Regions from separate parts of the Paenibacillus sp. LS-5 genome, predicted to be linked through region 2. Evidence: riboswitches for the same ligand, from Rfam matches in the RefSeq annotation. Region 2 holds a riboswitch; each other region holds the start of a gene.

Region 1 (7,730 bases), on a different contig from region 2:
TCAGCTGCTCGTACAGACTGAGACTCTTCTTCAAATACAGTGCATCACCGTCCAGGTGAAGCACCTTACCCGGTACTTCAAAGTAGGCCAGCTCCTGGGGAGACTGGGGCCTCCCCCCGAAGATAGACGCTCCGCTCCGCTGACTCTGCTCCTGCCGGTCTTTGCGCAGCCGGGTTAGCGACTCCGTAGCCTTAATCTGCGCCTGTTGTCCCCGCTCGGTAATACCGGTAGGTGGCACCTGCACCAAGTCTTCCAAAGGCGCATCCGCCAACAAGCGGAATTCAGTGCCTTTGATAACTGCCCCGTTATGCACAATATTCTCCACCCGAAACGTTACATCGCCACCGTAAGATTTGCGAACGACCAAGTCTCCTAAATTCATTTCCAACACCACCCCTACCCCATCGTATGGGCAAAGTCCCCGGTTGGTTCTTCATTGGTACTGATTTGAACGATATGAAAGGCCTAAGGTCGTTTTTCTTATCTACCCGATTCCAGCAGTAAGCAGCACGGCGCTTAGCCGGGCGTACTCCTCAAGACTGAGCGTCTCCCCGCGGCGGCTTGGTTCGATTCCTGCCTCGGCTAGCAGAGACTCCAAACGTTCACGTCCCTCTTCCGGAAAAAACCGGGCTTTGAGATTATTAGCAATGGTTTTACGCCGCTGTGTAAAAGAAGCTTGTACCACCTCGAAAAAATGCTTCTCATCAGCAACCTCTACCGGCGGACGCTCCCTCACTTTAAGACGGATCACCGCAGACTCCACATTTGGCTGTGGAATGAACACCGTGCGTGGCACCATACAGACCAGTTCAGGTTCACTATAATACTGCACAGCTATACTAAGGCTACCATATTCTTTCCCGCCAGGTGAGGCTGCCATGCGTTCAGCAACCTCCTTTTGGATCATCACGACGATATTATCGAGCGGCAGTTTTTCTTCCAGCAGCTTCATGAGGATTGGAGTGGTTACGTAATACGGCAGATTGGCGACCACACTCACTCTTTCCACAGCCGCAAAATCCTCAGCAAACAATTCCTGCAAATTCACCTTCAGCACGTCATCGTTCCGGATTTTGACATGCGGGTAAGCGGAGAGGACATCCCGCAGTATCGGGATTAGCCGCCGGTCAATCTCAACTGCCGTTACCGCTCCAGCGGATAGCGCCAGCCTTTCAGTCAAAGCGCCAATCCCTGGCCCAATCTCCAGTGCACCGGCTGCCTGATCCAGACCCGCAGCATCCACAATTTTGTCCAGGATATTCTGGTCAATCAGAAAATTCTGACCCAAGCTTTTTTTAAAGGAGAATCCGTAACGCTGAATGATTTCCTTAGTGCGTACCGGCGATGAAATATGATTGTTGCCACTCATGAGGTAATGCCTCCCTGATCAATTTGCGCGAGAGCATTTGAAAATTCCTCTCGTGTTATGCCAAACATCGCCAGCCGCTTATACAACTGCTTACCGTTACAGTATCCAATCCCCAGCAGATTACCCAGCACCATTCTCCGTTCCGCTGCCTGCGGATGCACCATCATTCCTGCAGCCATCAGATCCTCGAGCCCAATCAGAGCCGGGGCACCTTCAAAGGAAGTATGAACATGCTTAAGAGCGTGACGAATGGCCTCCGGAGAAGCGTTTTCCACTCCTATGTCACCTTTACGGGTAGCGTCTTTTTCAGGTATGAACGCATGCTTGCAGCCTGGCACCTTGGAAGACACAATCTTCCGGATGCGTTCACCGGCATGATCAGGATCTGTTAGAATAATGACCCCTCTGCGTTCCATAGCCAGTGCAATCTTTGCGATCACTTTGCGGTCCACTGCTGAACCTCCTGTTTCAATGGTATCCGCCTCTACAGCTCGTTTAATGGCAACTGTATCGCTTTTACCTTCCACAACGATTAATTCCTTGATCATTTTCTAAACTCCTTACTCTGCAACGCAAAAAGAAGAGGATTCGCTCCCCTTCTTATTGGCTAAAGAATGTATAAGTGATGAGCGGTAGGCTCTGAAATTCCGTAACAGTCTTAATTGCTACCCTCACTATATCTTATTAACTGTTAATTTGCAAAAAACTGCTGCTTAATTCAGCTCTGGCTTCACAGGCCCGATCACATAAATTGTACGTGATTTACGCCCAAAGTTACGGGCATTGCTCAGGGAATCATAGTAGACATCCACCTTGTTGCCTTTAATGGCACCGCCGGTATCCTCTGCACGGCGAAACCCAAGACCCTCAATATACACCCACCAGCCGATAGGTATTACGTTTGGATCCACAGCAATGGTCCGACCTTCCGTTACGCGTGTGCCGGAGGCCGTACGTGTACCAATCCCTGGCTCTTCAGAAGAATAAGCCGTCATGGATACATTTTTGATTATTTTTTTGTACTCAAAATCTATACCTGCTTTGCTCGCAACATTGTTGCTGTTTGTGCTGACTTTAGATGTTTTTGTGGTAGTGGTTGAATTGGAAGTTGCAGTAGTGGCTACAGCAGCCTTGGGAAGTGCTTTGGTACCAATAGCAATGATTTTGTCTTTGGTAACCGTCTGTACTTCCTTGCCCACCATGCGCATAGATGCCAGCTCGCCATCTTGATAGATTTTCTCGATATGCTGGACCATAACGCCCGGTTTGCCCGCTTGCGCAACTCTTACAGTTCCCTTTGTCAGGGAGGGGTCTGCGGTTTTAATAACCCGGAAAGGCAAATTTGTTGTCCGCTGTACCACTTGCTTGTTAATCCGGACAATTTTGATTTCCATGTCGGCAGAAACTGCGGTGTTGAGAGAAGGGTAAATCTTGTCATAGCTCTCCAGGCTGATGCCCAGTTTGTCAATCGCCTGACCGATGGTGTCTTCGGTTGTGTAGAGCGTTTTGGTTGTTCCATCCGCTGTTAGCTTAAAAGCCTGCGCATGGTTGATTACGACACGGTCGCCGTCTTTTATTTCATCACTAAGGCCAATAGATAATGCATCTTGCGGCTGCAGCGAAATTTGTTCTTTTGCCAGCACATCACTGAGCAGCGTATCCCGCGTCTCCAGCGTCTGTACCTTTCCATCTATTACTAAAGTTATTTCTTTAAAGCTTTGACCGTGTACGTACAGCAGAATTACTAGCGCGATAACGATTGATGCCGCGCCTGCAAGTGAAAGTACGCGAGGATTCACTTGCTTCCACCGTAATGCGAAAGACCTGCTGGATGATTGCGAATCATGGGATACTTCTGGTTGGAATACGCCCATTCTCTCCATCCTCCTTACATAGCCCCGTCGTCCAAGTTGTATAGCAAAGGTGACTGTATCACTTCTGACGAAACTAGGTTTGAGATTGCACAGGATACGCCCGCATTGCTTTAGCGTTTCCTGCTCATGGATCGCCTGCTCGGCATAGCTACTCCAGACATCTGTTATACAACAGTATGCTGGAAACATTCGCATTATTCAAAAAACAAAAAAAGCCTAAAAAGAGTTCACAGAGGACTCTTTCGTGGCTCTCCGGGTGTCAGAATACGCGGGAATGTTTATGCACGAGGTTTCCTCTCTTACTTGCGCTTACGGGGTTAGCTGTCGGGTTCGGGCATAAGAGAGACGCCCTATCTCAGGTCACCCGCTCACGGCGGTTGCCCTCAAATTCACCCCAAAGACCACGTGAAGAAATCAAATAAAGTCTGCGGCATTTCTGTGTTGTACCCTATGTACGGACATGCGGCAGATCATTATTGGTTCCCCCGTTCTCCATACGGAGACTCAGCGAGACGATCCATGAAAATGTGACTGTCACAGTAACAACAGCTCACTTCACTGAAAAGATGATATCCTGTTTTGATGCATGTTGTAAAGCACGATTCAACCACGTTTACGCAAAAAAATCATTAAAATATTGTAATAATCGGCCGTTTTTTTATTAAAAAAGTTTAATATATCGGCTATACTTCTTTTTTCACCGGATTTACTCCCGTTTTCAGACAATCCCAAATCGTTCCAGTGCGTTCGCATACGTTATTTCAGCTAATTCCTGTAAATCAATTCCTTTTATTTCCGCAGCTGCCTCGGCGACAAGCTTCACATATGCACTCTCATTTCGCTTCCCACGGAAGGGATGGGGCGTGAGATATGGAGAGTCCGTTTCGATCAAAAGCCGGTCCATTGGAGTCTGCGCAAGCACCTCTTTCGGCACTCTGGCATTCTTAAAAGTTACAGGTCCACCAAAGGACAAATGAAACCCTAGATCAAGGCACATTTTAGCCGTTTCCCAGCTCCCCGAAAAGGAGTGCATGACACCGCCAATCTCATTTGCCTTCTCTTCCCTCAAAATCCGTACCACATCCTCGTGCGCATCACGATTATGTATACAGATAGGCATTTTTAGTTCCCGTGCCATACCAATCTGTTTGCGGAATACCTCCTGCTGTATTTCTTTGGGGGAAGTATCCCAATAATAATCGAGCCCGATTTCTCCGATAGCCACCACCTTTTTATGGCTGCACAGAGAGGCAATCCAGTCCATATCCCCCTCCTTCATGTCAATCGCGTCCACGGGGTGCCAGCCTACTGCTGCATAAATATAATCATACGTTTCTGCTAATTTCATTGTCGTTGGAATCGTTTCCCGATTAAATCCAATATTAATCATCTTGCTGACTCCAGCCTCTAAAGCGCGTGCAATAACCTCCTCGCGGTCCTCGTCGAATTGCGGTGCATCCAGATGAGTATGTGTGTCGAATAAGCGCATGCTGAATCATCCTTTCAGTATTGTTTTCTATGATGAATTCCAGAAATTTTTGTATTATTTTGCAAAGATCTCAGCAATGGAAACAGGCAGCTGTGTAAGCACATTCTGTAGCTTATCCTGCGGAAAATAAAGATGATACCGGCCGCGGTGAATACCGCTGATCGAACGGACTATATCGGATACCTCAGAGATCTCCCGCAGTTTATCATGACGGTCCAGCAGCAAAATTTGTTTGCTGTCAAAACCCTCCCCTGGACGAAAAACATCATAAGGAAGATCTGTCGGATAATCAATCTCCAGATCGTAATCAGGATGCAGCCCGGCCCCCGCAAAACTGAGGCGGATTTCATCAATCGTCTCCGAGTCTAGGTGATCCATTTCTACATATTTATACAGTTTACGATGAATAAATCGGCTGCACAAGTCAGCTAATGTTTCATCGGATTCCAGAGTCCACTGCATAAATGCAGTCTGTACCAAGGCTTCATCCAGCAGTAAATACTGTTCCACATTAATCTCTCCACCAAATAAATCACTGAGCGGATTGATCATAAAACGGAAATTATACCCCTCCTGTAGAAGCTCTTTCGCCCTGCGGAATATCTGGCGCAAAATAATCTCCGAGCTGCGTGTAACCGGATGAAAATATACCTGCCAATACATCTGGTAACGTGACATCAGATAATCCTCGATGGCATGCATACCTGATTCCTTTACGACAACCCGTCCATTATAAGGACGCAGCATTCTCAGAATACGATCAATGTCGATTGTCCCATAATTCACCCCCGTATAATAGGCATCACGCAGCAAATAATCCATACGGTCTGCATCCAGAGGACCCGACACCAGGTTGACCACGATTTCATGCTCATACGTTTTGGCAATCACAGATGCAACCTTGCGCGGAAAATCTTCACTCACTTCTCGCAGTATGGCAGTGACTTCTGTGTTCTCCTGTATAATTCTGCATGTCCAGTCTTCGTGATTCATTTCAAAAGCTTCTTCTATAGAATGGGAGAACGGTCCATGTCCCAAATCATGCAGGAGTGCAGCACATAAAGTGAGCAGGCTCTCCTCCGGCATCCAATCCTTGTACCCGCTTCGTTCAAACTGGGAGATGATCCGCCGTGTAATTTCATAAACTCCAAGAGAGTGGGAAAAGCGGCTATGTTCAGCCCCGTGGAAGGTTAGATAGGAGGTGCCAAGCTGGCGGATTCGACGCAAGCGCTGAAATTCGCTGGTATTGATCAATCTCCAGATAATCGTGTCCTGAACATGAATATAATTGTGTACCGGATCTTTAAAAACCTTTTCTTCTGTCAGCGGTTGCATCATTAAGTTCAACTCCTTTAGATAATAAGAATAGAAATCAGTTGAAATTAAGGTTATAATAGTAGATAATGTCGCACTTTGTCGAATAATGACACTTTTTCAATTTACAAATCGACAAATTACTTTATTGCAGTTTTCGTAAGATTTTCTTTATTTATAAGCCTTACAAAAGTTTTTTTCGAATTCAGCTTGAACTCGACAGTAAAAAAGGTTGACTGTTTTGGGAATGGTTGGTATTATAAGTATCATAAAACGGTGAACATTGTCGAATAATGACGCTTTTGAACATTGAGAGGAGCAACGATTACAATGATGAAATCAACAGGTATCGTTAGAAAAGTAGACGAGCTAGGACGGGTTGTTATTCCAATTGAATTGCGCCGTACACTGGGCATCGGTGAAAAGGATGCGCTCGAAATTTACGTGGACGGTGAGCGCATTATGCTTAAAAAATATGAGCCTGCTTGCATATTCTGTGGCAATGCGGAAAATGTAACCTATTTCAAAGGTAAAATTGTTTGTCACGAATGCATTTCTGCTATCCCTACCCCTGTGACAAATTAAAGCAAATAGGTTATAATAAGAACTAATCAAATTGTTAATTCTAACCTTTTTATATCTCCTTGGCCTCCCGTTATTGCGGGAGGTATTTTTTATGTAATTCTACCCTCCTGAGGTTTACCCTCCCAAACCCTCCCTACAGGGAGGGCCCTAAGGGCTCCCGTCCTCTGGACACTCAGAAGCTAGTCTAACTGTGATGCTGGCTCTCCCTACGGGAATCGCTTGGCTACACTTATACCCAGATTTATACTCGAAATTAACCCTTTACCATATATATAAATGTAGAAACTACATTTACAACTAATATAAGGAATAACTTTCTGCCAATATATAGGTAGAGTGCAGATATTTCCTCGTTGATATTTCCTTATTCTCTCTCCAATAGTGCATTATAAATATCCCGTTTTGCCAACCCGCGGTCTGAAGCTGCCTTTTTCATAGCATCCTTACGTGACAGCCCGGAAGTTTCATAATGCGTTACATGCTCTTCGATACTGAGTTCACGCCACCAGGAAGATTCGGCAAGCTCGGCCTCTTCTTTGCTCTCACCCTCCAGCACAATCACGTACTCACCCATCGGTGGATGCTCTGACAACCATACCAGACACTCTTCAATGCTGCCACGCAGGAACTCCTCGTACCGTTTTGTCAATTCACGGGCGAGTACAATCTTGCGGTTACCAAAAGTCTCCTGCAGATGGGCCAAAGTTTTTGCTACACGATGCGGTGATTCATAGAACAGCAGGGTGCCTTGTGCCGAACGAAGACCTGACAGCACGTTACGAATATCCTTACGCTCCCTTGGCAAGAACCCGATGAAGGTGAAGGTGGTTGTGGGCAGGCCAGAAGCAATCAAAGCAGACAGTGCCGCATTAGCACCGGGAATCGGAATCACGGGGATCCCATGGCTGATCGCAAGCGCTACGAGATCAGCTCCAGGGTCAGAAATGGCAGGCAGACCAGCATCGCTAACCAATGCCAGATTTTTACCTTCTATTATATATCGGATAAGCTCTGGTCCACTCGCTGCCTTATTATGCTCGTGATAACTGAATAGCATCGAAGGCGTGATTTCGAAGTGGCTGAGCAATTTACGGGTCTG
Region 2 (7,730 bases):
AAGTATTTCGAGGAGCTGCTGGCGAAGTTAGAAGTACCGCTGGGTGCAAAGCTGGGTAAGATGTCCAAGGGAGAGCGCCGCAAGTTCGAGATTGCCGCTGCACTGGCACCCCGCCCGCAGTTGCTGCTGCTGGATGAGCCCTCTTCGGGGCTGGACCCTTTCGCCTGGAAGGTCATGATCGAGACGCTGCGCAAGTACATGGACGTTACCGGTGCTACCGTTGTGATCTCTACTCATATTGTGGAAGAAGTGCGGCGGCTTGCGGATTATATTGTGCTGATGCATCAAGGCAGCCTGCTCGGAATGGCTGAAAAGGACAGCTTGTTCGGCTCCTGGAGCGAAATTTGGGTTCAGGTGGAGACTGAAGAGGAACTGGCTGAGCTTGCGCAGGAGCTGACGGGAGCACTGCACTTTGAAATGCAGACACCGGGTGTAGCATCACTTATTACCCCGCAAGTACAGCAAAATGAGAAACGCATCCAGGATTTGGGCGTAAAGGTTATCAAGAGCCGGATGCTTGAGCTGGATGAGATCTTAGGCTTATGGACACAGGGGCATCGCCCCGTTCTGATTGACCAGGAGAGAGGAGAATAGAAGAATGGAAGCTTTGATGCTGGAACAGGTAGTGAAGCAGTATGGAGAGAAGACCGCAGTAAACGGAATCAGCCTGAAGGTAGAGCAAGGCGAAATTTATGGACTGCTTGGTGCCAACGGTGCCGGCAAAACAACGACGATGCGCATGGTGCTTGGACTCATCTACCCTGATGATGGAAAGATCCTCTACAACGGTAAAACGTTCAGTGATGAGCTACAGCATCTGATGGGATACCTCCCGGAGGAACGCGGACTCTACCCGAAGGTCAAAGTGAGTGATCAGATTATCTATCTGGCCCGGCTGCGCGGTATGTCGGCCAGTGATGCGGATAAGAGCCTCCGCTTCTGGCTGGACCGTTTCGAGGTTCCGGATTATTACAATAAGAAGATTGAAGAGCTCTCCAAGGGCAATCAGCAAAAAATGGGCTTTATCGCCGCAGTAGTCCACAAACCGCAAATTCTCGTCCTTGACGAAGCCTTCAGCGGTCTGGACCCTGTCAATGTAGAGCTGCTTAAGGATACCGTAAAAGAATTGCGTGACCAAGGTACGAGCATTCTGTTCTCCACCCACCGGATGGAGCATGTTGAGGAGCTGTGCCGAAATATCACGATTCTTGACCGCTCCAATACAGTAGTGCAAGGTGACATTCGTGAGATTAAGAAGGGGTACCCGCGCGAAGAGGTTGTCCTGCGGACGGTGGGAGAAGTGAACGGACTGGATGAGATTCCTGGGGTTAACGCAGTGCAGAAGCAGGAGCGGGGTTATGTGCTCTCCATCGGCGATATTGGTGCAGCACAGCGTATTCTCCAGCACGCGATGGCAGTAAGTGAAATTGAGCATTTTGAAATCAAGGAACCAACCTTGAACCAAATCTTTATCAGAGCGGTGGGTGAATCTCATGAATAAGATGGGGACAATTATCAGCTTTACGTTTAAGAACAAAGTCAGAACCAAATCCTTCATGATTACTACATTGATTCTGGTGCTCTTGCTCAGCATCGGTATGAACGTGCCATATCTCATCAAGGTATTCCAAGGGGATGATGGGGCCAAGAACACACAGATCGGTGTTGTGGCTGAACAGGGGAACCGTACCGCTGAGCTCTTGCTGGCATATGCGCCGCCTGTGAATCCGGATGCGGATGCAGATAAAAATAAAGATAAAGATAAGGGCACCGTGGCTTTCACGGCCTTTACCTCGGCGGATGATGCTGCCCTGAAGAAGGGAATTGATGACAACACCATCGAAGGCTACCTTACCTTTGATGCCAAAGGCGGGGAAGGCGTGCCTCCAGTCACCTATCACAGCAAGGACGGGGAACTGGATGGAGATGTGCAGACTTACCTTCAGAGTGCACTGCAGCAGATCAATACACAGCTGATCGCCGGTGATAAGCTGACTCAGGAACAGGTAGCGGCGATGTTCGCGCCGGTGTCCATCGGCACCCAGCAGCTTAGTACGGATGGAACAGACGGTGGGGCGGCAGCAGATAAATCGAAGCCAGCTATCAATTATGTTATCGTCTATGTGCTTCTGATCCTCTTCTTTATGTCGATTACCATGACTGGAAATATGATTTCGGCAGAAGTAACCTCAGAGAAAAGCTCCCGCATCATGGAAATTCTGATTACCAGCGCTTCGCCGCTCACGCAAATGTTCGGCAAGGTGATCGGGATCTTCCTGGTCGGCCTGATGCAGATTGCTATTATCTCGGCAAGTATCGCCATCAATCTGATGCTTCCGCATAACGCCAGCATATTGACTGATTTTGACCTGGATCTTGGACAATTGAATTATGGCATCCTGGTATACGGTTTTATCCTGTATATTCTTGGATTCTTCCTGTATGCACTGATGTATGCTGCTGTAGGCTCCATTGTGAGCCGCACGGAGGATCTGGGCCAGGCCGTGATGCCGGTAATGATGTGTACCTTTTTGGCCTTCTACATTCCGTTGTTTAGCATCTCAGCTCCTAATACTATGCTTATCAAAGTGGCGAGCTTTGTGCCCATCACCTCACCGCTCAGCATGCTGCTGCGCATCGGTATAGGGGAAGTAGCGTTCTGGGAGATTGCCGTATCACTCATCATCTTGCTCGTGACCACCTTCGGACTGGGCTGGCTCGCCGCCAAGATCTACCGCACAGGCGTTCTGATGTACGGCAAACGCCCAAGCATCAAGGAGATCAGAAAAGCGATGAAGGCTTACAAGATTTGAGTGGAACCCACTAACTGTGTGAGGAGAGTTCAGGATGGATAAAAAGAAACAATCATTCGCGTTATTGATGTTTGCAGGTATGCTGCTCAATTCCGGAAGTTTGCTGATTTCTTCCGACGGATCGAATCTGCGCGATTTTGTACAGGGAGTAATGGCGGGAGCTGGGATAGCTATAATGCTGCTGTCCATCTGGACGTTTGCTAAGAACAAGGGCTTTAAAGACGCGAAATAAGCCAGACATCCGTTATCCGTTCATCTGGCGAAATCATGCTGTATAGTGTACCTTAGTAAGTAAGGAGTGGTAATGTTGATGAAAAAAAGACAAACGCCCTTACTGGTTGCGGCTTCGATTCTGCTGATTATCATCAGTAGTCTAATTCATTCAGAAGGCTCAACCTGGCTGGGTGCGCTGCAGACGTTATTGCTTGGTGTAGGATTATTAGGATGCTGCATGGCATTCCTGAGATTTGCCAAGGGCGGCAATGGTGCAAAAGACAAAAGAAGCAAAAAGGGCAAAAAAGAATAAGAACGAATCAGAAGCCGCGGTAGGTTGCCGCGGCTTTTTTGAATGATATCTATTCACTATGCTGCATGCTATTCGATCTTATCCGGCAGATAAATTTGATGTGGGCAGTGTAGCTTCATGTGCCGCCAGCAGTTCACGCATTTGCCGGAGCTGCGCCTTAAGCTCAGGCAGGCTCTTCATGAGGATCTCACTGATTTCCGTTAAGGAGAGCCGCATGCCATACCGGAGCGCATGCACAACCTGATCCTCCCAGGGCAGGCAGGCTGCAAGGCAGGCTTTGCGGTCTTGTGCAATCCGGGAGCAATACCGGATGCATGCGCGGTAGGCCAGAATGGAGAAGCTCTGCGGGCCGCAGCCTTTTCGCAGATAAGGCACATACAGCTCCGTGAAGCTCTTCACGGCAGCCGTCTCCGCTTCAGAACCCTGTCCCAGCAGCAGACTGCAGAGCGTAAGGATATTTTCGCTGTACTTTTCAACATATTCCGCAAATTCGGATGCGGAAGCCGCCGTGCGCGATTCCATTCCAGTTTCCTCCTCGGATTAGATACACCAGTTCGCCCAGCTTCCAGCCGCTCCCCCGGCGAAGCCCCGTTCCCCAAATATGTTGCGCAAAAAAGCCGCAGCAGAGGAGGACCTCTGCTGCGGCTTCCGTACAGGTTCAAATAAACCTGGCGCAAAAGCGTGGCGGATCAAGTTCTCTCTCTATACGCTTACGGGGTTAGCTGTCGGATTCGGGCGGTGAGAGTCGCCCTGCCTTGTGAGGCCGCATCTCTGCAGTCTCCTTTGGATTCACCCCATGTAGGCTTTTGGCCTGGTGGTTCCCCCGTTTCCCGTATGACGGGAATTCAGCGTTGATTGGTTTCCATGAATAAGTTCAAAACGAATCATACTCTTTCAGGAATATCTTTGTAAAAGGGAAAAAGGGAGTGGTTCCGTCAATTTCACATTGAAATCGGAAAGTTCAAAGGAAATAAACAGGTAAAACCATATATCTTGCCACTTATCGGCTCATTATCTCATTCGCACGCCAGTTTTTATATTTGGGGGATAATAAGGCTTGGAATCGCTGATATGAATGCGGATTCATTCATGCACCAGACAAAAAGATATCCGGGAGACTACTTCTCCCGGATATCTTGCTGCTCTAATTAGCCCAATGAATCTGATCTATTTGGCTGCTGCAATAAGCTTGTTCAGCTCGGGCAGATTGAATCCTTTGACGACATGTGCTCCAGATACAGTAACAGGAACGCCCATGAAGCCCAGCTTCTCAACCTCTTCCTGATAAACGGTACTGGTCATTACATCCCGTACTTCAAAAGGAATGTCCTGCTCCTTCATCAGCTGCTTCACCTGATTGCAGTCACTGCAGTTGGCTGTAGAATAAATGATCACAGGCTGGCTCATTGGCTCACAGCTTCCTTGAGGGCATCGCGGGTGATTTTCCAGTGGGAGGTGTTCCAGCGGACCTCACCATCTTCCAGCAGGAAGATTTGCGGAGACTCATGCTTGATCCCGAAGTCTTCGGCAATCTGGTTGGAGACCGGGCGGTCTTCAATCACATGAACCACAGCAGCGGTAGTGCCGGAGCTCTGGACATAAGCCTGGAATTCTTCATTCGCCTTGGCGCTGATCGGGCAGGTGGTGCTGTGCTTGAAGAGCAGTTTTTTACCGGGCTGGGTAATGTATTCATGCAATTCATCAAGACTGTGGATTTGTTGTATAGACATTTAGGTCACGCTCCTGGCAGTTTATTTTGCTAACAATTCGGTTGCTAGCAATGATATTCCTGATTGTAACATAGTTCAAAATTAAATCAAAAAGAAGATTCAGCAGGCCCTGAATAGCCCGATAGTCCAACAGAGGACGTTGTAAAATGACAATTGTCATGCTAAGGTGGAAGGGAATTGGCGATTTCTGTATACTGATGTCAAATAAAAGGGAGTGACCCATTCCATGAAAAAGGTCGCTTGTGTTACCGGTGCTGACCGGGGACTCGGGTTTTTCCTTGTGCGCTGGCTGCTGGAGAATCACTATAAGGTGTTTGCAGGGAGGTACATGGAGGAGTCGGAAGCACTGGAAGCACTCGCAGTTAAGTACAAGGGGCAGTTAATTCTGGTTCCGATGGATGTCGGCAGCAGTGACAGTGTAAAGCGTGCAGCACGAACCATTGCAGGATGCACAGGGCATCTGGATATGATTATTAACAATGCTGGAATTATTGATCGTGCGGATGATGCCACCATGCTGGTAGACATGAATGACACCGCGATGGCACGCATTTATAATGTGAATACGCTTGGCGCTCTTCGGGTCAGCAATTCGCTGATGGGGCTCCTGCTGCAGGGCAAGCACAAACTGATTGTGAACATCTCCTCCGAAGCTGGCAGCATTGGCCGTAATCAGCGGATTAATATGTACGGTTATTGTATGTCCAAGGCGGCGCTTAATATGCAGTCTTCTCTGCTGCACAACCATTTGCGGGTCATGGGCGGCCAGGTGATGGTCTTCCATCCAGGCTGGCTCCAGTCCTGTATGAACTGTGACAAGAATAAGGCCGCTCCTGTTACCCCTGAAGAATCTGCCCGCAAAATCATGGGAATTGTGCAGGAGCATAAGGCGCATATGGGCATGGAACCGGCTTTTCTTGATCTGGACGGAATCCCTTGGCCCTGGTAACAGCAACTTTTACTTAGAAGAAAGGCGTGGATGAAAAATGTCAGAATGGAAGGCACTTGCGCTGGGGAGCTATTCAGAGGTTAAATATCATCCGTTCTCCGGTGTTGACCGCGTGTTCGAGGAGCTGTTTGCCGGAAAGCTGGAGGTGAAATCTACGGAAGATTATTCATTGCTGAATTCGGTCAGCCTATCGGATTACAAGCTTGTGATAGCGTATACAGAATTTTCTGACGACAAAATAGCTCCTGAACAAAGCGGGGCTTTGCTCTCCTACGTAGCAAACGGCGGCGGACTGCTGGTGGTGCATAACGGGATTTCACTGCAGCGTAACCAGGAGCTGGGTGTGATGCTGGGAGCACATTTCACACATCATCCGGCCTACACCGAGCTTCACATGACCGTTCCGGCTACGGGGCATGCGATCATGCAGGGCATTACTGACTTTGTGATCGAGGACGAGCCGTATTATTTTGATATGCAGCCCCATTTTGAAACAACGGTTCTGGCCGAGTATTCCCATGAGGGGGCCAATCATGCGGCTGCCTGGTGCCATGAATTCGGGATGGGACGTGTAGTCTATCTGATGCCGGGTCATCATCTTCCTTCCTTTTCGGTAGAGCCGTTCCGGCAGATGATTACAAGAGGCGGTCTATGGGCGGCAGGGTTGCTGTAGTGCTTGATTTTACTTAAAGGAACTCATAGGGAATTATAGTGTGAAAACCAGCGGAGGCTTCTGTTGGTTTTTTCTTTTTGGGTGTTTGGCGACTTATCGGTAATAAAAGCCTTGACCCTGACACTAGTGTCAGGGTTTATACTAAGGTCAGACCATTTCTCATGAACCCCGGGGAGAACATACCATGAAAATAGGTGAGCTTGCAGCGCGGACGGGTGTCAGCATCCGTTCTCTGCGATATTATGAACGCCAGGGCTTGATCACTCCGCTCCGCCAGGCCAATGGATACCGCGAGTATTCGATCTTGGCCGTGGAGACCGTGGAGACGATCAAACTGTATTTGAATCTGGGCTTGTCGACCGAGGAAATCGCCGGCTTCTTGAATTGTGTACTGAAGAAAAAAGAAGCTTTCTGTGCAGAAGTAATGCCGCTGTACCGCAGCAAGCTGGAAGATATTGAACGCCAGCTCCTGCAGCTGAACCAGATCAAGATGAATCTGGAGGAGCGGATGGCTTCCATACAGCAGGAGCAGCAGGAATCAGAGTGACCTGAAAGGATTCACAGGCTGACAAGGAGGAGTGAACAATGACGATTATTCATGCAGGGCAAGCCGATACTGTGCGGAGACAACTTCAGGAAGGCGGAACCATACTGGTAGATTACGGAGCGCCGTGGTGCGCACCATGCCGGGGTCTTTTGCCGATCCTGGAGGAGCTGGATGAGGAATATGGCGGCAATATCACGATTCTCAAAGTGGATTGCGATGAATTGCCCGAGCTGGCTGCAGAGGCGGGAGTTATGGGCCTGCCAACTGTGATCGTATATAACGGCGGGCAGCCTATGGAAAAGTTGGTAGGACTGCGCCCGAAATCGGCCTATCAGGGTGTGCTGGACAAATTTACCGCAGCGAATGCGAATAGACGATAAATAAGGAAAGGCAGGAAGCTGTATGATACATGGCTTCCTGCCTTTTTGATAGGGGACGGGATTATGAATGCAAGGAAGAGCAGTTATTTCGAGTTCAACGGAAACGGCACTA
Region 3 (7,730 bases), on a different contig from region 2:
AATGAAACGTTATATCATAATTATATACAAAACCATTCCATTTCGACGCATAAAAATATATTTTTAGAATTAGCAAAAATCGCGGTTTTTTATGTTTTGCAAATAACGAGGAGGGTAAGTAACTTTTATAGAGACAAAAAAACAAGCCCCCTCCAAGATTTCGGCAAAAATCCTGGAAAAGAGCTTGTTCAGTTACAATATTAGACCTTATTGTACATCGTCGTTATCTTGTGAATCAGTAGCAACTGCTTGATAAGCATCTGTGCTCATAATTCGTTTGGCGCCAACGTAGCGGTTGACGTAGTAGCTGTCACTCAGCGAGCTGATGGTTACACCGCGCTTGGAAGAAGCGTGTGCGAACTTGCCTTCACCGACATAAATGCCGACATGGGATATTCCTTTGCCGCTTGTATTAAAGAATACAAGATCGCCTGGTCTAATGTTATCACGGGATACGGCAGTACCCATTTGATATTGGGAACCAGACTGGTGAGGAAGGTTGATTCCAATCTTATCAAACACATACATGGTAAATCCGGAGCAATCAAACCCGTTAGTCGAAACTCCGCCGGATACGTATTTAGTACCGATGGCTTTGTCGATAACCTGGTCCATCTTGGAGTCTGCGAAAGCGCTTCCCGCTCCGATGGTAAGAATGATGGAAAAACTGAGTAGTGCGGCTGCCAGCTTCTTCTTCAAAAGTAAATACCCCTTCCAAATGCCTACGAGGTTAGCTTAAGGGTTCGGTTGAAGGTCCCCTATGACCCCTCTGTGAATAGGAGGTCAATTCACCCAAAATCGGTTCCCCCGTTTCCTTAATAATTAAGGAACTCGGCACGACTGTTGATTAGGATTAGCTTACGGATCAAACAATGACAAAACCTTTGTAAATCAGGTTTGAATAATTACAAAAATGTTACTATCGACTTACTGCGATAATTGTAACAAAGACAGAAGCAGTTGGCAATCACTAAAAGCATATAAATACATATTTTTTGAGCCTTTTAAGAGAAAAATGCCTAATTTGCGCTTGTTTATTACTCCGTAAGTTAGAGGTATGGAAGATTTATCTGGAATATTTATCAAAAAGGGTGTTTCAAAGCTCTAAAAAGTGTGTAAAAGGGAGAATAAGGAAAAGGAAAAACCCGGAAATGATTACGGCAATAATCAGTTCCGGGCTCGTATAAGTTACATTTAGTTGTTAGAGGTGTGATTTTGAGGGGATAAAAACTTCAATTAGTCGTAGGCAACGGTCTTGTAAGCTGTAGTGCTCATCACTCGTTTAGCGCCAACGTAGCGGTTGGCCCAGTAGGCTTGACTCAGCGAAGAAATATTTACACCGCGTGAACTGGAAGATTGTGCGAATTTGCCTCCACCGACATAAATGCCGACATGGGAAACTCCTGATCCAAAGGTATTGAAGAATACCAGATCGCCTGAACGCAAGTTGTTCCGTGATACGGATGTTCCCAGGCTGAATTGTGCCTTGGACGTGCGTGGTAGGGTAAGTCCGACACTTTTAAAAACATACGAGGTGAAGCCGGAGCAATCGAAACCGTTTGTGCTGGTGCCTCCGAATTTATAGGTGGTTCCAATAGTTTTAGCAATGACGCTGTCCATCTTCGAATCAGCGGAAGCGCTACCAGCTCCGATGGAGAATACCATTACTAGTCCAAGTGCTGCTGCGGTACATTTTTTCTTAAAATTCTGACTTCTCAAAAGATGTACTCCTTCCAAGGCCTGCGAGGTTAGCTTAAGGATTCGGTAGAAGGTTCCCCTATGACCCCTCTAAAGCGAGATCAATTCACCCAAAATATGGTTCCCCCACTTCCCGGTGCAGGGAATTTGGCGTTTTATGCACCAGAAGAGCGACGTGTCGACAATTTGCAAATGCTTGTAAGTTTATTGTGTTTGAATGTGCTGCGTCTTAAAGATTACAAATTTGTTACTAGTAGTACAGGCATCATTGTACCAGAGGATTTACAGTTTTGCAAATACACTTATTTACTTTGTAATCCAAAAAAAGAGTCCCGCTCCCTCAAGGAGCAGTGACTCTTTTTTTATGCCGGCAAATTGCAGTATTTATTGTGGAAATGATTTACTGGACCAGAGATGGTATTGTGCGGCGATTCCCCACATTTTGAACAGTGTAGTGGGGAGGGGAGAGAACTGCCTCAGCAGAAGTGCCGGCATCCCGGGACAAAAGATCGACATCCCGCCACAAGCAAGCATCATTACCAATCCCCCTGCTCCCATCACCGCCGATACTCCCACTGAAGGAATGATTACTTTCAGACAGACCAGCAGAGAAGACAGGGTTCCTGTACCACCTGTATAACCGAACTGCATGTACAGCAGCATTTTTCGGATGAAGAATAGATATAATAGCCAAACCAGAATGTAGGGTACCAATTTCAGCAGCAGCTTATAATCCACAATTCCGGTAAGCAGCAGATCGTACATTCTGGGAAGAAGCCAGTAGAGCGGCAGCGCTGTAAGCACCCATTCTGCAAGACTGAACAGCAACACCGGAAGCCCATATAGCCGCATACCCGGAAAAAAGAACATTCCACGCTCGCCTTTACGTTCCTGATGAAGCTCATGGAGCAATCCTGCCCGGATGAATGGTGATAGCAGGAGCCTTATTGCACTTAAACCCAGCAGCATCCAGAGCCATTGTTGAACACCGGAATGTGTGCTTAGTGCGATCTGTCCCTCCACATAATACAGAAGCCTGCCCATTGCACTGCCACCCGCATCCTGATCAGGGTAACGCAGCAGTATCGGAACCACTGCGCTTTTAACAAACTTGTACATGAAATAACTCCAAAACAACCTGTAGATAAACAACAGAATCAGTATATAGAATTGTTCCTTCATGCTGTACCAGCCGCGGGATATCGATCTTTTCACAATCCTTCACCTCACCAGACAAGAGTTCCGAGCAGATTTTCAATCAGGTTGGTTATGCTAAGCGTCCAGCGAGAGAGCGTGTCGGGTTCCAGTTCTGCCAGTCTGAAATTATTCAGATGCCTACTCTCCAGCAGGATGGAGTGCCCGGGATCAATCTCTGCCGATACCAGCGGCGCTTTGTAGGAGAGTTGAAACGTAGTTTTCTTGTCTTTTGCATTCCAATATCTTTGAACGGTATATCCATCCGAAAAGGTGAACTTCACAGGCACCTCTTCGTACTGGCTGCTCTTGTTGCTCACGGTGACCGATGAATCATAACGGAGATTTTCTGTGCCGGTCCCTTTTTTGTGAACGGTATTGATAATGTCATCTACAGCAAAATCAGGAGCACCACCACTGTATACATATTGATCAAAGTAGGCTTGCCATGATTTTTTGGTCACTTTTTCTACGATCTTTTGAAAATCGGCAGTGGAAGGGTGCTGGAATCGGTATTTGCGGGCATAGGCAGCCATGATGGCATCCATGGTTTTGGTGCCAACTTGCTGTTCAATATCTTTGAGCACCAGTTTGCCCCGGATGTATACGTTGCGTGTATAAGCATCATCACCTGTATATTTCCAGGTCTCCAGATTGAGCGGCTGTGATGAGGTAACCAGACTAGACTGAAGCGCTAAGTTGGGTGCTACGCCATATTCCTGTTCCATCAGCCGATCTTCTGCATATGAGGTGAAGCTCTCATCCAGCCAGGCCTCCTCAAATTCATTGCTGGCGATCATGCCATAAAAAAACTGATGCCCGATTTCATGGATAACAGTACGCTCAAGCTGGGTGCCCGGGGCATCCTCGGCTGCGCCGAAGGCGGTGATGAGTGTGGGATATTCCATCCCGCCTGCGCCATTCCCAGCCTTTGGCGGAACAACGATGGATAGTGTCGAGTAAGGATAAGAACCGTACCATTTGCTGAAGGCACTTAGAGCAGCTTTGGCTGCCTGGAAGTACCGCTCCTTCAAATCTTTGTGCACCGGGTCCAGATAGAGCTTAATCCTTACCCCGGGCACTCCGGGTGCCGAGAAGGCTTCCTCTGCAACCACAAAGTCGGGAGAGGCAGCCCAGGCAAAATCATGGACATCATCAGCGTAGAACTGATAAATCTTCTGATCCTGTTTCAGCTTGGCGGTCTTCACCGGAAATCCGGTTGCTGCGACAGTGTAATTGGCGGGTACGGAAAGAGTGATACTGTATATCCCGAAGTCGCTGTAGAACTCGGAGGTGCCGTGATACTGGTGCAGATTCCATCCTTCCTGCTTCGCCCCGCGGGTGCCGGCTGGCTCATACACGCTAAGTTTGGGAAACCATTGTCCGGCCATTACAAAATTACCTGATATTCCCATTCGGGCGAAGATTTTTGGCAGTTTGACTTCATACTTCAGCCTGAGCGTAACGCTTTCTCCCCCGTTCACGGGTACAGGAAGATGCACCTTGACCAGTGTCCTGTCATTCATATTGCCGTCGTCAGGCTGGACATACTGCAGACGCTGCATGAGCGAGACACCGTTAGAAGTCCGCAGATCGGTCAGGGTCATACTGCCGTATCCGTTCGCTGGCATTGTATCCCCGCGCAGTGTACCTCCGGATTCTTTCATAAAGGTAGTATCTTTAGAGGCAAAGGCGTTTGGATAAAGGTGAAAGTAGAGGTCTTGTACCGGTTTTTGACCGGGATGTGTCCAGGTAACTGTCTCGGAAGCCCTTAATGCCCCTGCAGAGGGGATTAGCTGCGCGTCAATATGATATTCGGTTACCCGTTTGCTAAGAGCTTCCGAGACGGGGAGCGGCTTACTCTCCGGGAGAACGGGCTGCGGAGCTTTGATCTGTGCAGCTATAGGGGACTTGGCCTCTTTTGGTGCGGCAGCTGTCAGGACAGCAGAGTTATGCCCTGAAAAAGCTCGGATTCCCATTCCTGTAAGAGTGAAGGCGGCCAGAGCTGCAATGATGAGGGTGTACCTAAATGACAGTGGCTTCATACTGTGATTCCTCCCGTGACAAGCATCTACGGGATGTATATGTTTGCATTCGGCGCATTATTAGCTAAAATTAAATTATTAGTGAAAGGGAAGGATGTGCACTTGTGGATAACAACCAACCAGAGGGTAAAAAACCGATGGCTCTGAATATCGTGAACGCCAAGAGCAAGCATAAAGGCTTTGGAGCAGGCTCCATCGATTTGAACAATGTATCGCCGGTTATTATTGACGGCGGTGAGGCCGTTATCGATATCGGTGCCATGCATGCCAAGAGCAAAGTGGAGAAGGGAATTAAATTCAGTCCGAACCGTGAGGATGTACCGGACGGAAGACAGGTATGGGTGGTATGGGTGGCTGTGGACCGCACCCCGGAAGGCCAGTCTTATGGCGGGATTACCGCCTGCGAGATGTGGATTGACACCGAAGCACGCAGGGGCTGGAAGATTCTTGCCGATCATGTGAACAAGCTGGATTCCGCCTTGAAGCGCAGAGTAATTCTTGAGGGGCTTGGAGCAGCGGACAAAGCAGCCTTGAAATCACTCCTGATTACCCACAACTCAGAGTGGTGGAATGCATCGGCTGAAGAGCTCAAAGCTGCATTGTCAGAGTAATGTTCCATATGTATCTAGCGAGGACAGATCATTCGCACACTAAACAGCCAGGCCTCCTAATTCAGGAGACCTGGCTGTTTGTATTGTGTATGAAGTTCAGGATGTCGGGTAGAGCTTTATCCTATGTTCCGCTGAGCAGGTTGAGCTTGCGCTTGAGCTGGCTAACCCGGGCTTGGCTGATGCCAAGCACCTCCGCAAGCTCTTTCTGATTGGCATAGGGGTGATCCTCTATAGCCTTCTCTAGGCGCTGGCTCATTTCCTCGGTCTTTGTCCGCCGCCCCCCGCGGGCAGGTTCTAGATTCCTGTCTGCAGGGCTTTGCGGCTGAACGTTGTCATCAGCTGTCCGATCCGGATTACTGAGCTCTTTCAGACAGTTGTTGCAAATGAACTGATCTTTGTAATAGGTCACATGATCAAGACTTCTGCAGAACGTGCATTCCGTTGAGGTGTACTTTCTGAGTACGACAATTTCATCATCCAAAATGAAAAATTCGATAGAATCCCCAATGTCGATATTTCGAGTCATTCGGATTTCTACGGGAACCACAATTCTGCCAAGACTGTCTAAACTCCGGATCATGCCTGTATCCTTCATCCCATGTCCCTCATTTACATCTTTAATTTTTTTTGTGGATATCTATGATTATAGCAGTAATTGTAAGTTGTGAGAACGGGGAAAGCGCATTCATTTATAGATATTTTGTAAAAAAAAGGGAAATATTTCCGTGTATTTAAAAATCTCTCCATCCGGGAAGTCCGAAAGGAGAGATTAATTAGGGTTCTTTTGTTTTTTACCCAATTTTGGTTTGCCGAAACAGTCTCACTAATCTTTAGGTTGATAAAACGGCTGTGCTTGTCTATCCAGTACAGAGACGTAAGGGTTGCTTCTGAGGTAGAACCGCCAGGGAAGCTGGGCATATTCTTCGGCATAAGAAATATTGATTCGCGGTGCTTGTACAATATCCAGCGTATTCTGCGGGTCGCCCTGCTCCAGCCACAGGGGGCCCGCAGGATCATTCAGCTGGCATCCGTTTAGGCTTTTGTCTATGTGAAGTGCCCGGCATAGTTTTCCCGGACCGCCGGAGAGGTCCGACGGCTTCTTGACCGTTATGCCCCGATAAGCCCCCATCTGCTCCGCATCGGTTCCGGTCAGCGGTTCTACCGCACGGATCAGCACAGCATGCGGATGATCTGCGGCAGCTGTCACTACATTGACGCAGTGGTACATACCGTAAATGAGATATACGTAGGCAACTCCACCAGTTCTGAACATGACTTCGGTACGTGCCGTGCGGCGTCCGCCGTAAGCGTGGCTGCCCTTATCTTCTGAGCCGCCATAGCTTTCAGTCTCGACGATCCGGCAACGGATCTCCCCGTCTTCGGTCCGCCGGACCAGATGCTGTCCCAGAAGTAGCGGTGCAGCCTGGAGCGCCGGCAGTGTATATATATGCGGCGACAAGAGTTTTCTGGAAGATAGCTCTTCTCTGCCATCTGCGTTACCCTTCAGTTCCATGATCAATGACACCTCTCTGGCCGAATCGGGTAATCATCAGCACCCTCCTCGTTGATTGGTCCCATCGTACCGCAGGAACTGCAGCAGGGCAACCGAGATCAGTTCATCCACCAGCGTTTGATGTCATTCCACAGGGAATGATCTTCTTTGTTACCTGCAGCCGGGGGAACATCCTTTGCGTCCGCAGGGTTATTAGAACCGTCTGTGCCGTGTTGATCACAATACTCTTTTGGCTCCGTACCGCTGATGAAGGTTTCCAATACCTTCTGAGGACAAGCTGCCGTAGCGAGCTTACCGGACTCCGGATCGATATAGACACTGACAACCCCATCGGGTATCGGGAAGATTTTGGGTGGTACGTTTGCCAGTGCTTTTTCCGTATATTGGGCAAAAATGGGGGCGGCACGCCGTCCGTCCGTTGTAGCAATATTTCGGCCTTTGTCATACCCGACCCAGACAGCTGTTGCGAGCTCGGGCGTGAATCCGACCATCCAGCCATCGGTATCAGTCGTTCCGGTCTTTCCGGCAACAGGGCGTTTAATAATGGACGCCACACGGTTGCCTGTTCCTCCGCTCTCAAATACGCCTTCCATCAGCCGGGTTAGTACATACGCCGCGGCCGGTTCCACAACCTGCTCTCCCTGCTTTTGGGGAGCCTCGTAGAGTAGC

What was found. A riboswitch is a leader RNA that binds a small molecule or an ion and turns the genes downstream of it on or off. The one in region 2 is predicted to bind cyclic di-AMP.
Region 1: another riboswitch for cyclic di-AMP. It lies ahead of AC0MA3_RS24760 (ubiquitin-like domain-containing protein); the one in region 2 lies ahead of AC0MA3_RS20570 (hypothetical protein).
Region 3: another riboswitch for cyclic di-AMP. It lies ahead of AC0MA3_RS25365 (C40 family peptidase); the one in region 2 lies ahead of AC0MA3_RS20570 (hypothetical protein).

Annotation. Positions count from the first base shown of each region.
Region 1 covers NZ_JBWAVA010000025.1:45,228-52,957, forward strand. Annotated here, with positions in the region: gene yabG (sporulation peptidase YabG) at 1-382, opposite strand, end outside; gene rsmA (16S rRNA (adenine(1518)-N(6)/adenine(1519)-N(6))-dimethyltransferase RsmA) at 485-1,369, opposite strand; gene rnmV (ribonuclease M5) at 1,366-1,917, opposite strand; gene AC0MA3_RS24760 (ubiquitin-like domain-containing protein) at 2,083-3,243, opposite strand; cyclic di-AMP (ydaO/yuaA leader) riboswitch at 3,535-3,763, opposite strand; gene AC0MA3_RS24765 (TatD family hydrolase) at 3,962-4,732, opposite strand; gene AC0MA3_RS24770 (HD domain-containing protein) at 4,787-6,070, opposite strand; gene AC0MA3_RS24775 (AbrB/MazE/SpoVT family DNA-binding domain-containing protein) at 6,377-6,631, shown strand; gene rsmI (16S rRNA (cytidine(1402)-2'-O)-methyltransferase) at 6,996-7,730, opposite strand, start outside.
Region 2 covers NZ_JBWAVA010000016.1:44,666-52,395, forward strand. Annotated here, with positions in the region: gene AC0MA3_RS20545 (ATP-binding cassette domain-containing protein) at 1-594, shown strand, start outside; gene AC0MA3_RS20550 (ABC transporter ATP-binding protein) at 599-1,501, shown strand; gene AC0MA3_RS20555 (ABC transporter permease) at 1,494-2,813, shown strand; gene AC0MA3_RS20560 (hypothetical protein) at 2,848-3,045, shown strand; gene AC0MA3_RS20565 (hypothetical protein) at 3,124-3,339, shown strand; gene AC0MA3_RS20570 (hypothetical protein) at 3,418-3,861, opposite strand; cyclic di-AMP (ydaO/yuaA leader) riboswitch at 4,031-4,200, opposite strand; gene AC0MA3_RS20575 (glutaredoxin family protein) at 4,507-4,746, opposite strand; gene ytxJ (bacillithiol system redox-active protein YtxJ) at 4,743-5,069, opposite strand; gene AC0MA3_RS20585 (SDR family NAD(P)-dependent oxidoreductase) at 5,296-6,018, shown strand; gene AC0MA3_RS20590 (ThuA domain-containing protein) at 6,056-6,691, shown strand; gene AC0MA3_RS20595 (MerR family transcriptional regulator) at 6,876-7,238, shown strand; gene AC0MA3_RS20600 (thioredoxin family protein) at 7,277-7,618, shown strand; gene AC0MA3_RS20605 (CHAD domain-containing protein) at 7,702-7,730, opposite strand, start outside.
Region 3 covers NZ_JBWAVA010000028.1:16,796-24,525, forward strand. Annotated here, with positions in the region: gene AC0MA3_RS25360 (C40 family peptidase) at 208-699, opposite strand; cyclic di-AMP (ydaO/yuaA leader) riboswitch at 705-847, opposite strand; gene AC0MA3_RS25365 (C40 family peptidase) at 1,237-1,665, opposite strand; cyclic di-AMP (ydaO/yuaA leader) riboswitch at 1,723-1,861, opposite strand; gene AC0MA3_RS25370 (hypothetical protein) at 2,083-2,913, opposite strand; gene AC0MA3_RS25375 (M1 family metallopeptidase) at 2,925-4,871, opposite strand; gene AC0MA3_RS25380 (YwhD family protein) at 5,042-5,548, shown strand; gene AC0MA3_RS25385 (AbrB/MazE/SpoVT family DNA-binding domain-containing protein) at 5,670-6,143, opposite strand; gene AC0MA3_RS25390 (DNA-3-methyladenine glycosylase) at 6,372-7,061, opposite strand; gene AC0MA3_RS25395 (transglycosylase domain-containing protein) at 7,160-7,730, opposite strand, start outside.